DNA from 3 places in the Kitasatospora sp. NBC_00315 genome. Region 2 is predicted to be linked to each of the others. Evidence: riboswitches for the same ligand, from Rfam matches in the RefSeq annotation. Region 2 holds a riboswitch; each other region holds the start of a gene.
What was found. Region 2 has a riboswitch for S-adenosylmethionine ahead of thrC (threonine synthase). Riboswitches for the same ligand answer to the same signal wherever they lie in the genome.

Region 1: linked by a shared signal. The riboswitch ahead of OG823_RS24200 (putative leader peptide) and the one ahead of thrC (threonine synthase) in region 2 are both predicted to bind S-adenosylmethionine.
Region 3: linked by a shared signal. The riboswitch ahead of OG823_RS25330 (aminotransferase class V-fold PLP-dependent enzyme) and the one ahead of thrC (threonine synthase) in region 2 are both predicted to bind S-adenosylmethionine.

The regions. Positions count from the first base shown of each region.
Region 1 is NZ_CP108025.1:5,803,092-5,807,362, forward strand. Features, by position in the region: gene OG823_RS24185 (nuclease-related domain-containing protein) at 1-377, opposite strand, end outside; gene OG823_RS24190 (hypothetical protein) at 1,303-1,467, shown strand; gene OG823_RS24195 (hypothetical protein) at 1,557-1,793, shown strand; SAM riboswitch class IV at 1,993-2,105, shown strand; gene OG823_RS24200 (putative leader peptide) at 2,134-2,229, shown strand; gene OG823_RS24205 (AAA family ATPase) at 2,385-4,271, shown strand, end outside.
Region 2 is NZ_CP108025.1:3,715,935-3,720,205, forward strand. Features, by position in the region: gene OG823_RS15025 (ubiquitin-like small modifier protein 1) at 276-554, opposite strand; gene thrC (threonine synthase) at 584-1,867, opposite strand; SAM riboswitch class I at 1,885-2,017, opposite strand; gene OG823_RS15035 (glucosyl-3-phosphoglycerate synthase) at 2,209-3,243, shown strand; gene OG823_RS15040 (trehalose-6-phosphate synthase) at 3,282-4,271, shown strand, end outside.
Region 3 is NZ_CP108025.1:6,076,791-6,081,061, reverse strand. Features, by position in the region: gene OG823_RS25340 (rhomboid family intramembrane serine protease) at 153-929, shown strand; gene OG823_RS25335 (Lrp/AsnC ligand binding domain-containing protein) at 955-1,236, shown strand; gene OG823_RS25330 (aminotransferase class V-fold PLP-dependent enzyme) at 1,237-2,604, opposite strand; SAM riboswitch class IV at 2,655-2,772, opposite strand; gene trpD (anthranilate phosphoribosyltransferase) at 2,889-3,965, opposite strand; gene OG823_RS25320 (hypothetical protein) at 4,134-4,271, opposite strand, start outside.

The DNA.
Region 1 (4,271 bases), 2.1 Mb from region 2:
GAGTTCTGCAGGTAGGGGAAGCCGTTGCGGTTGACCTTCACGACCTCGTCGCCGACCCAGACGGTGGCGCCGGGGTGGTGCTTGGAGTTGACGGTGAAGACACCCGGCGGGCCGATCACCACGTGGTCGATGTCCGATCCGGACGGCAGCGGTACTCCGTGCAGGACGTTCCAGCCGGCGGCCTTCAGTGACTCCAGGCGGGCGCCCACGATCTGTTCACCCTCCAGTCCTCGGAGGGTGCTCGTGTCCCCGAGCCGCTGCCGGGAGATCCTGGCGGCGAGCCGGACCAGTGGCTTGTATCTCGCCTCACCCTCGCGGACCAGGCGTTCCAGGCCGGCGCCGGGGAGGTTGCGTGCCAGGTCGTCCTCGTCGCTCATGGGAGGTAGGAGGGGCAGCGCTGTCCGAGGCTGTGGTGCCCGGGGCCGTGGTACCCGGGGCTGCGGTACCCGGGGCGTGTCCGCCGTCGCGCGCGGGCGGCTCTCCGCCCGGCGTTGGACGGCTCGTGGTGGTACATGGCGGCCGGAGGATCCGCACCAGTCCTCGATGGTGGCCAGGGCGGCGGCCTCCAGTTGCGGAGTGTGGACCGTGACCACCCCTGTCCTGCAGTCCAGCCAGGCCACCGAGGCGCCACGGGCACCTGGTCTGTTCACGTAGAGCCGTTCCCTGCCCGGCACTTGCCACAGCTTGACCACCAGGTCGGTCATATCGCCCCCTCCTGCGCGCCCGCCCGACACGGAGTCAGTATGCCCACGCACGGATCGGTGGGAACGCGGCGAGCCGAGCGGTCGGCGCCTGCGGCCGGTGGGTGGTGGACGGCGTTCGGCCGGGAGACGCTCCTGGGGGCGGCAGAACCGGTGGACAGGCGGCCTGCCGGTCGATCATGATCCGCCCATGGATCATGAAACGGCCCGGGGCCTTGCCGTAGCCAGATTCGTGGAGAGCGGGAGGAACCGCATCGAGGACTGGGAGGTGTCCGGCCCGGTGCTGTCACCGGTGCGGACGCCGAGCGGGGTGCTACCGCACCTGACCTTCCGGTTCAGGCCGCGCGAGGGCACCGACACCGGCTGGGATCGTTCCTGGATCCCGCTTCAGGTAGCGGTGGATCCCCGCACCGGGGTCGCGGACATGTTGCGTTAGCGGCCCGAGGACTACGACGGAAGGACTGCGACGGCCGACGTCGGTCGGCCGCCCCGACGCGGGCAGCCGGTCGTACGGCCGACCCGTGGGCGCGTGCGTCGGTACGGGCGCCTGATCGGCCCCGCACGGGGTGCGGCGGCGCTCGGGGCGCGGTCGGATGGGGCCATGGAGACTCCGGAGCAGTGGCTGGCCACCTACGTCGAACAGCTGATGAGGCTCACCCGGGACCTCGATCAGGCTGCGGCGGTCGCGTTCGTCCGTGAGGTGTACGAGGCCGGTCGCGAGGCGGGTATCGCCGAGGTCGCCTACGGGCTCGGCGAGTCCGAGTAGGCGCGTCGGCGGCCGGAGCGGCGCCGTCCGTCCCGGGCGCATGCCGACCGGCGATGTCCGTACCGACGCCCGTGTGGTCGAATGCCGGTATGCCACGTCTCACCGCTCCCGTCGTGCCCGTCGGCTCGCTCGGCAGGGCCGGTCAGCCGGTGCTGTCGGCCGGCGGCCTGCTCCTGCGGCCGTGGGCCGAGGCGGATGCCGACGCCATGGTGTCGGCGTTCGCGGACCCGGTCCTGCAGCACTGGCACGCGCGTACCGTCGACTCCCGGCGGGAGGCGGTCGAGCTCATCACCGATGACGTCCGAGCTGACGTCCGGGGCGGATGACGTCCGGGGTGGGTGACGTTCGGTTTGGCGTCCGGGTCGGTGTGCCGGGCGTCGACGGGAGCACCGGCTGAGGCGGGGTCGACCGGCTCCGGGTGGCCGCGACCGTGGCCGACGGCTCGCTCCCGGGTGCCGACCGGTGTGACGAAGAGTCACCGAAGCTCGATTGACGGGGCCGATCGGGCGTTCGTACACTCGGAGCGGCGAAGAATGTCAGCTTTGGGCCCCGGCCGGCTGACTGGCAACCCTCCACTGTGGCGGGGTGCCGCCGGGGATAAGCCGGGCGACATGGGTGTCATGTCGCAAGCACAGATGCCCCGGGTGACGGGGAATGGAGACGGCCATGCAGCGCGTGCACGGCAGCAATGCCGTTCGGCTCAGGCTGGTGGCCAGGCTGGCTGTCGACCTCGTCCGCAGTGCCAGCTCGCTCTGTCGTTGAGGTCGTTCGGCCGGACCCCAGTGCGGGGTCGCGGTTCGGTTCGTGCGTCGGGGTTCCTGTTCCGCAACCGCTGACGCTCCTCTTTTCCGGCCTCTCGTACGACGGGTAGCGCAGCGTTGCGCGGCCCGGTCGTGCGCCCTGCTCCAGGAGAGCGGATGCTCACGTCCACCGCGCGTGCCGCGCGTCTTGTCCACCGATCCGAACCCTCCGGCCGTGACGTCGAGTTCCGGCTGCTGCGCCATGCGCTGGACCGCTGCCTGCGGGGCCAGGGCGGTGTCGTCGCCCTCAACGGTGCCGTGGGGACGGGCCGAACCGAACTGCTGCACGTGTTCTCGGACGCCGCGGCCGACCACGGCGTCCGGGTGCTCGCCGCGGCGGGCTCTCCGCTGGAGAAGGACTTCCCGTTCGGGATCGTCCGGCAGCTCTTCCAGAGCGCGGGCCTGGACCCGGCCACCGATGCCGAGGTGGCGCGACTCCTGGAGGCCGGTGTCGAGGCCCCCGCGGGGGACAGCGGCGCGCGGCTCACCCCGCAGGCGCTGCACGGCCTCTGCTCGATCGTGCTGCGGCTCGCCGAGCGGGTCCCGCTGCTGCTGGCGGTCGACGACCGGCAGGACGCGGACGTGCAGTCGCTGGAGTTCCTGCTCTACCTGGTGCGGCGCACCAGGACCGCCCGGGTGCTGACCGTGCTCAGCTCCCGCGAGACGATGACACCGCCCAACCCGTTCTTCGAGGTCGAGCTGGCCAGACAGCCGCACCACGAGCGGGTACGGCTCGGCCTGCTCTCCGCCGGCCTGGTCTCCGAGCTGCTCCGGGAGTGGTTCGGCGCGGACGCGGCCCTGCGGCTGACGGCCGAGGCGCACGCGCTCACCGGAGGCAATCCGCTGCTGGTCCGGGCGCTGCTGGAGGACCAGGAGCCGGGGCGGGCCCGGCAGGAGCTGGTGGCCGGGGAGAACTACCGGCGGGGGCTGATGAACTGCCTGCACCGGATGGACCCGCTGGCGCTGCGCTGCGCCCGGGGAGTGGCGGTGCTGGGTCGTCCGTCCGAGCCCGAACTCCTGGCCGAACTCCTGCTGCTCGCACCGCAGTCGCTCTCCCGGGCGGCCTATCTGCTGCATGCCGCAGGGCTGTTCCACGAGGGCGGGTTCCGGCACCCGACGGGCGGCGGGGACCTCCTGGCCGCGATGAAGCCGGAGGAACTGGCGGCACTGCACCGCCGGGCCGCCCAACTGCTGCGGGCCGGCGGCGCGCCGGCCGAGCGGGTCACCGAGCAGTTGCGCGCGGCGGAGGGACACGTCCGGGCGCCGTGGGCGGTGCAGGCGACCCCGGCGACCGGCCTCGGAGCGGCGCTCGGGCAGGCGCTGGAGGAAGTGCTCAGCGACTGCGATCCCGGTGGGACGGACGGGTGGGCCGAGGAGCTGCTGCAGCCGTTGCAGCCGCAGTGGGGACTTCCGCGGACAGGTGCCGTGGCAGGTCCCGTGGCAACTTCCGTGACAGGTGCCGTGGCAGGTGTGCCGACGCCGGACGCGGCTCCGGCCCTGGCCCCGTCCCCGGGGGCGACGGGTGCGGAGCCGACGACTCCGGGCTTCACGCCCGCTGGCCTCACGCCCGCTGGGTTCGCGCCCGCTGGCTTCACGCCCACGGGCTTCACGACCGATGGGTTCACGGGTCCGGGACCGTCGACCCTGGAACTCCGGTCGCCGGCCCTGCCGGCCTCGGACCTTCCGGCTCGGTCCGACGAGCCGGTGGAGATCCACTGCGTGCCCTGGTTGCCGGGCACCGGGGCGGACTCCGGCGAAGCGCAGGTGCGACGTCAACTGAAGGCGGTGCGGTACCTGTTCTGGCACGGACGGGTGGCGGAGGGCACCGCCGCGCTGGAGCGCTTCGAGGCGGAGCAGCCGCCCGGCGACGAGCCGGAGGGACTGCGCGAGCTGCGCTCCTGGCTCGGCTACTGGTTCCGCTCGCTCTTCCCGCAGCCGGCGCCCGTGCCGTCCGCGCGGTTCTGCGGCGAGGACGGACTGGCGGTCCTGGGCGGCCTGCTGGCC
Region 2 (4,271 bases):
GACATGTTCCACGGGCGCGACCCGCACCGGTCTCAACGACCGGACGGTCACGGGTGTCGCGGAGCGCCCACGGGCGCGGAAGCTGCCGGAATGGGGAGGGGACCCGTCATCGGCACTGTCGGACACTTTACTCCGCCGCGGGCCGCCCGATTCCCACCGGGACACCGAGAGCCGCCTTCCCGGCCCGGAGAATGCGATTCCGGGTGGGGAAGGCGGCTCGGTCGTGCGCTACGGCCTCGGGCCGCTCCTGCCGCGGCGGCGGCCGCCGCCGGGGCTCAGCAGCCGCCGGCCACCGCCGGGATGATCGAGACGCTGGCGCCGTCCTTGATCTCCGTGGCCAGGCCCTCGGCGAACCGCACGTCGTCGTCGTTCACGTAGATGTTCACGAAACGGCGCAGCTTGCCGGTGTCGTCGAGCACCCGGGCCGCGATGCCGGCGTGGTTCTTCTCCAGGTCGGCGAGGACCTCGGCGAGGGTCGCGCCCTCGGCGGCCACCTCGGCGGCGCCGCCGGTGTAGGTGCGCAGGATGGTCGGGATGCGGACGTTGGCGCTCATGGCGGTGGCTCTCCTAGCGGGGTGGGGGATCAGGCGGAGGCGAGGCCGGCCGAGCGGAAGGACTCCAGCGTCGGGCGGATGGTCGCGGTGAAACCGGCATCGGCCACCGCGTCCAGGGTCTTGAGGCCGTCGCCGGTGTTGATCGCGACGGTCTCCTTGGACGGGTCCAGCTGACCGGTCTCGACCAGCTTCTTCAGCACGCCGATGGTCACCCCGCCGGCGGTCTCGGCGAAGATGCCCTCGGTGCGGGCCAGCAGCTTGATCGCCTCCACCACCTCGGCGTCGGTCACGTCCTCGACCGCGCCGCCGGTACGGCGGGCGATGTCCAGGACGTAGGGGCCGTCCGCCGGGTTGCCGATCGCCAGCGACTTGGCGATGGTGTCGGGCTTGACCGGACGGATGACGTCCCGGCCCGCCTTGAAGGCGGCGGAGACCGGGGAGCAGCCCTCGGCCTGGGCTCCGAAGATCCGGTACGGGCGGTCCTCGACCAGGCCGAGCTTGATCAGCTCCTGCAGGCCCTTGTCGATCTTGGTGAGCTGGGAGCCCGACGCGATCGGGATCACGAGCTGCTCCGGCAGACGCCAGCCCAGCTGCTCGCAGATCTCGTACGCCAGGGTCTTGGAACCCTCGCCGTAGTACGGGCGCAGGTTGACGTTGACGAAGCCCCAGCCCTCGCCGGCCGGATCACCGATCAGCTCCGAGCAGAAGCGGTTCACGTCGTCGTAGTTGCCCTCGATGCCGACCAGCTCGCCGCCGTACACACCGGCCATGACGACCTTGGCCTGCTCCAGGTCGTGCGGGATGAACACGCAGGACTTGAAGCCGGCCCGGGCGGCCGCGGCGCCCACCGCGCCGGCCAGGTTGCCGGTCGAGGAGCAGGAGAGCGTGGTGAAGCCGAACACCCGGGCCGCCTCGATGGCGCAGGCCACCACGCGGTCCTTGAACGAGTGCGTCGGGTTGCCCGAGTCGTCCTTGACGTACAACCGGGCGCTGAAACCGAGCTCGCGGCCCAGGTTGTCGGCCTTCACCAGCGGGGTCCAGCCCGGGTTCAGGTTGGGCTTGTCGGCGACGTCGGCGGGGACGGGCAGCAGCGGGGCGTAGCGCCAGACCGACGCCGGGCCGGCCTCGATCCGCTTGCGCAGCTCCTCGGCGTCGATGGAGCCGAAGTCGTACGCGATCTCCAGCGGGCCGAAGCACTCCTGGCACGCGAAGCTCGGACCGAGCGGGAAGCGGGTGCCGCACTCGCGACAGGAAAGCGCGGTGGCGGGGCCGAGGTCAACGGTGGACGCGGCGGCTGCGGTGTCGATAGCCATGATGGCGGAGGCCTCTCTCCTCATCTTCCCCATGACGCGGGCGCGCCACAGGACGGAATTGGCACCTGTCCCGCCGGGCCGCCGAAGCCGCCGCGCGAGAAGGTTGCCGGGACTTCGACGGGCCGTTCCCTCAGTCCCTCTGGATGAGCTCTGTGAAGTTGTGGTCCTGCTCAGCGGGGGACCCCGGCGTGCGAAGGTCTGAACGCTGTACGAAGACTGTATCCGAAGGCGTCAACCCTGAACCCGTCCGTCCGCCACCCGAGATGCCCCGGGCGGCGTGAGCCGCCTCACCCACACTGGTTGCGCCCCACCCGTGCTGTGCCCCACCAAGGAGTGTGCCCGTGCCTGCCGAGCTGCCCACCGCGCTTCTCCCGGAGGTGGCGTCCTGGCTGCGCCGCCGCTCCTGGAGCGCGGCCGACCGTCCGGTGCACAGCCTCCTCGCCGCCAAGCGGGCGGCCGGGCCGGCCGGAACGATCAGCGTGGTCCTGCCCGCCCTCGACGAGGAGGCCACCGTCGGGGACATCGTCCGGGTGATCCGCCGGGAGCTGATGGAGCGGGTGCCGCTGGTCGACGAGCTGGTCGTGGTCGACTCCGGGTCGGCGGACGACACCGCCGGGGCCGCCGCCGCCGCGGGCGCCCGGGTGGTGCACCGGGACGCGATACTGCCCCGGCTGCCCGCCGAACCCGGCAAGGGCGAGGTGCTCTGGCGCTCGCTGCTGGTCACCTCCGGCGAGATCGTCTGCTTCGTCGACGCCGACCTGCGCGAGTTCGACCCGGCCTTCGTCTCGGGCATCGTCGGCCCGCTGCTCACCGAGCCGGGCCTCCAGCTGGTCAAGGCGATGTACGACCGCCCGCTCACGCCGGCCGGCGGCGGCGCCGAGGGCGCCGTCGGCCCGGTGGACCCGGTCGGCGGCGGCCGGGTCACCGAGCTGGTCGCCCGGCCGCTGCTCAACCTCCACTGGCCCGAGCTGGCGGGCTTCGTCCAACCGCTGGGCGGCGAGTACGCGGCCCGCCGCTCGCTGCTGGAGCGGCTGCCCTTCCCGACCGGGTACGGCGTCGAACTCGGCCTGCTGGTGGACGCCCTGGAGACGGCCGGCCTGGACGCGCTGGCCCAGGTCGACGTGGGCGTGCGCCGCCACCGCCACCAGGACAGCCAGGCGCTGGGCCGGATGGCCGCGACCATCTACCGCACCGCCCTGGAGCGGCTGGACCGCAGCCACCGCCTGAAGGCCGGCGAGGATCTGGTGCACCCGCTGCTCACCCAGTTCACCCGGACCGGGGACGGCTTCGCCCCGCAGACCCACCGGGTGGGAGCGGTCGAGCGGCCCCCGATGCGCACCGTCGCCGAGTATGCGGGCCGTCACACCACGCGATAGGGGGTTTGGGGGCACCGGCCCACGGCAAGGTTCCAACCATGGGCGATCTCACGACGGTACGTTCGAGTCCGACCGGCAGCGCCCCCGTCCTGGTGGCCTCCAACCGGGGCCCGGTGTCCTTCACCCGGCAGGGCGACGGCACGCTGAGCCTGCGCCGGGGCGGCGGCGGCCTCGTGTCGGGGCTGTCCGCCATCGACGACCCCTCGGCGGTCTGGGTCTGCGCGGCGCTCGGCGACGCCGACCGGGCGGCCGCGCGCGAGGCGCCCGAGGGGCGCCTGGACCGGGCCGGCCACGACGTCGGCGGACAGGCCGTCCGGATGCTGGACATCGATCCCGACACCTTCGCGCGGGCCTACAACGGCGTCGCCAACTCCACCCTGTGGTTCGTCCACCACCTGCTGTACGCGACGCCGACCGAACCCGCCTTCGACGCCGGCTTCCGGACCGAGTGGGCGGCGTACGAGGCCTACAACGCCGCCTTCGCCGACGCGCTCGCCGCCGAGGCCGCCCCCGGCGCGGCCGTCCTGGTGCAGGACTACCACCTCTCGCTGGTGCCCGCGCTGCTCCGGGCCCGGCGCCCCGACCTGCGGATCGGGCACTTCTCGCACACGCCGTGGGCGCCGCCGGACTACTACCGGATGCTGCCGGACGACGTCGCCGAGGCCGTCCTGACCGGCATCCTCGGCGCCGACCGGGCCGCCTTCCTGACCCGCCGCTGGGCCACCGCCTTCGCGGACTGCTGCGCGGACGTGCTCGGCGCCGAGGTGGACCACGAGGCGCTCACCGTGACGCACGCGGGGCGCACCACCCGGCTCGGCGTGCACGCACTGGGCGCCGACGCCGACTTCCTGCGCGAGCGCTCGCACCGCCCCGACGTCGACGAGCGCCTCGCCGCGCTGCGGGAGGCGGTCGGGGATCGCCGCACGATCGTCCGGGTCGACCGCACCGAGCTCAGCAAGAACATCGTCCGCGGCCTGCTCGCCTACCGGCACCTGCTGCGCACCCGGCCCGAGTGGCTCGGCCGGGTC
Region 3 (4,271 bases), 2.4 Mb from region 2:
GGAATGCCCGCCCCAAGCCTATTGCCTGGGTCCCGCGCACCGGCCACCGGTCCTGATCTCTCTCCGTGGAGCACCGGTGGCGCTCCGCCGCCGTCACCCGCACGCAGTACGCCGCGGTGTCGCCGGGGCCGGGCCGAGGAATGCTCCGGGGCATGGCGATCCCGGTCCTGGACCACACCGGCGCGCAGGACGGCGGCCCCGCCGTGCCCGTGCCCGCCGTCACCTATGCCCTGATCGCCCTCAACGTGCTGGTCTTCCTGCTGGGCCCGGCCGCCGGGCTGAACCCGCTGTACGGCACCGGCCCGGCCCGGGTCTGCGCCGAACAGCGGTACGAGCAGCGCTGGGGGGCGATTCCGGCCGAACTGCTCGACCACCGGCCGCTGACCGCCGACCGGATCGAGCAGCCGCAGGGCGGGGCCGGCTGCCCGCCCGCTCCCACCCCCGGCAAGACGCCGGCCCTCTCCGTGCTCAGCTCCCTGTTCGTGCACGCCGGCTGGCTGCACCTGCTGGGGAACATGCTGTTCCTGTACGTCTTCGGCGCCGGGGTGGAGGAACGGCTGGGACGCTCCCGCTTCCTCCTCTTCTATCTGGTGGCCGGCGCCGTCGCCACGTACGGGTACGCGCTCGCCGAGTCGCACTCGGCGGACTCGACCCGGGTGCTGATCGGCGCCTCGGGAGCGATCGCGGCCGTCCTCGGCGGGTACCTGCGGCTGTACCCCCGGGCCCGGGTCACCACGCTCGTCCCGGTCCTGCTCTTCCTGCCGCTGCGCTTCCCGGCCTGGCTGGTGCTGGGCCTGTGGTTCGCACTGCAGTGGTGGTCGGTGCGCTCGGGCGGCACCGGGGTGGCGTACCTCGTGCACGTCATCGGCTTCACGGTGGGCTTCGCCTTCACCTGGGCCGCCCACCACCGCCCCCGGCGGCTAGGCTGACGACACCCCACGAAGGAGCATCAGCGTGATCACCGCCATCGTCCTGATCAAGACCAGCGTCGACCGCATCCCCGAGATCGCCGAGGCGATCGCGGCCATCGAGGGCGTCAGCGAGGTCTACTCGGTGACCGGTGGCTACGACCTGGTGGCGATGGTCCGGGTGCGTCGGCACGACGACCTCGCCGACGTGATCCCCGGCCGGCTCAACAAGGTGCCGGGTGTGGCGCACACCGAGACCCAGATCGCCTTCCGCACGTACTCCCAGCACGACCTGGAGGCCGCCTTCGACCTGGGGCTGGACGAGTAGTCAGCCGTCCCGGCGGGTGTCCACGACGCACCGGCCGCCCTCGCTGCGGTAGCTCCAGGCGGCGCCGTCCGTGACCAGCTCGCGGACGGCGGTCAGGAAGCGCTCCAGGTGCTCGTCCGGGGTGCCGGCCCCGAAGCTGACCCGGATCGCGTTCAGGCTGCGCTCGCCGGGCAGGGACGGCTCGGGCGCACCGCACTCGGACGGCTCCGTGTCCTCGCCGCCCAGCAGGGTGCGCACCAGCGGGTGGGCGCAGAACAGGCCGTCGCGCACGCCGATGCCGTACTCGGCGGAGAGCGCGGCGGAGAAGTGCGAGCTGTTCCAGCCCTGCACCACGAAGGAGAGCACGCCCACCCGCGCGGAGTCGGCGCCGAACAGGCTGAGCACCTTGACCTCGGGGATCTCGGCCAGCCCGGCCGTGAGCCGGCCGATCAGCTGCTGCTCGCGGGCCTCCAGGGCGTCGAAGCCCGCCTCGGTCAGCGCCCGGCAGGCCGAGGCGACGGCGTAGGCGCCGATGACGTTCGGGGAGCCGGCCTCGTGCCGGGCCGGGCCGGAGTTCCACTCGACGGCGACCGAGCCGTCCGCCTCACGGGCGACCGTCCGGGTGGCGCCACCGCCGGCCAGGTAGGGCTCGGCCGCGTCCAGCCAGTCGCTGCGCCCGGCCAGCACGCCGGCGCCGAACGGGGCGTAGAGCTTGTGACCGGAGAAGGCGACCCAGTCCACGTCGAGCTCACGGACCGAGACCCGGTGGTGCGGCGCGAGCTGGGCGGCGTCCAGGACGATCCGGGCGCCGTGCCGGTGGGCGGTGGCGGCGAGCTCGGCGACCGGCCACAGCTCGCCGGTCACGTTGGAGGCGCCGGTGACGCAGAACAGCTTCGGGCCCTCGCCCGCGCCGGCCAGCGCCTCGTCCAGCGCGGCGACGGCCTCGGCGTGCGAGCGGGGGGCGCGCAGGTAGTCGACCGTCAGGCCCTCACGGCGCCACGGCAGCAGCGAGGCGTGGTGCTCGGTCTCGAAGACGAAGATCCGGGTGCCGGCCGGCAGTGCGCCCGCCAGCAGGTTCAGCGAGTCGGTGGTGGCGCGGGTGAAGACCACCTGGTCGTCCTCGCGCAGGTCGAGGAACTCCTCGACGGTGCGGCGGCTCTGCTCGAACAGGTCGGTGGAGAGCTGCGAGAGGTAGCCGGCGCCGCGGTGCACGCTGCCGTAGTACGGGGCGTACGCGGCGACGTCGTCCCAGACCCGCTGGAGCGCCGGCGAGCTGGCGGCGTAGTCGAGGGCGGCGTAACCGACCTTCTCGCCGCTGGCGAGCGGGACCTGGACGTCGTGGCCGAGGACGGCGAGCGGGGCGCAGATTTCGGTGGAGATCACGGACATCGGAATGCACTCCTCTGAGGTCTGGACCCCGGGAGTGCAGAAATGCCGGTGGTCCGCGCTTGCCGCGCGGACGGATCGCCGCGAAGCCCGGTCCTCACCCAGGGCACCCCGCCACGGACGGAGGGTTGCCGGACAGCAAGCTGGGGCTTGTCGCTGCCACTCATGACCTGGCCCAGACTCTACGGAGGAGCCACCCGGTGGTCAAACAGGTGTCCGCCATCCGGACCGCACGGCTCCGCCGGAGCCCGGGGCGGATCGCGGACCACCCCGGGCCTTGAGGGAGTTCAGGAGCGGGCGGTGGCCTCGGTCCACTGCTTCAGCAGCGCCTGCGCCGCGCCGGAGTCGATGGCGGCGGCGGCCCGCTCGATGCCCGCGGCGAGCTGACCGGCCAGCGGCGCGTCGGTCAGGTCCAGGGCCGCCAGCGCGGTCGCGGTGTTCAGCAGGACGGCGTCGCGCACCGGCCCCCGCTCGCCGGCCAGCAGCCGGCGCGCCACCCCGGCGTTGTGCTCGGGGTCCCCGCCGCGCAGCGACTCGATGCCGGCCAGCTCGATGCCGACCTCGCGCGGGTCGAAGGTGCTCTCGGTGACGGTGCCGTCCTTGACCGTCCAGATCCGGGACGTGGTGGAGATGGTGAGCTCGTCCAGGCCGTCGTCGCCGCGGAAGACCAGGGCGGTGGCGCCGCGCCGGGCCAGCACTCCGGCGATCAGCCCGGCCAGCCGGGTGTCGAAGCAGCCGATGGCGTGCGAGGTGACCTTGGCGGGGTTGGTCAGCGGGCCGAGGATGTTGAAGGCGGTCGGTACGCCGAGATCCCGGCGGGCCAGCGCGGTGTGCCGCATCGCCGGGTGGAACTTGGCCGCGAAGCAGAAGGTCAGGCCCACCTCCTCGGCCACCTCCGCGACCCGCTGCGCACCGAGGTCCAGTCTGATGCCCAGCTTCTCCAGCACCTCCGAGGACCCGCTCGCCGAGGAGGCGGCCCGGTTGCCGTGCTTGACCACCTTCGCGCCCGCGGCCGCCGCGACGATCGCCGACATGGTGGAGATGTTGACGGTCTTGGCGCGGTCGCCGCCGGTGCCGACGATGTCCACCGCCGGGCCGGGGATGTGCAGCGGCTCGGCGTGCGCGTACATCGCGTCCACCATGCCGGAGATCTCCTCCACGGTCTCGCCCTTGGCCCGCAGGGCCACCGCGAAGCCGGCCACCTGGGCGGGGCTCGCCTCGCCGCTCATGATGCAGTCCATCGCCCAGGCGGTGTCGGCCTGGGTGAGGTCCTCGCCCCTCAACAGCGCGGACAGGAGATCCGGCCAGGCGCGGACCACCTGCACGGGGTCGTTGCCGCCGTTCGCAGGGTGCACGTTCACCATGGCTGACTCCAGCTCTCGTGGGTGTCACCGGAGGAGCTCCGGAACCTTGAGGTCAGCCTATCGAGCGCCGCCTCGCGGCCGCCCCCGCCCGTTCCCCTCTTCTCTCCTGTTGAGACGGCGGGAGAGAGAAGGGGAGCGGACGGGGGCGGCCGGGCGGCGGCGCCGGCGTCAGCGGGTGGCCGGGGCCCGGCCCGCGGTACGGCTGCGGAGCAGGGTGGCCGCGGCCTCGGCGAGCGCCACCGGGTCCACCGGCCGGGAGATCGCGGCGTCCGCCCGGCTCCAGGCGGCGAGCCAGGAGTCCTGCGG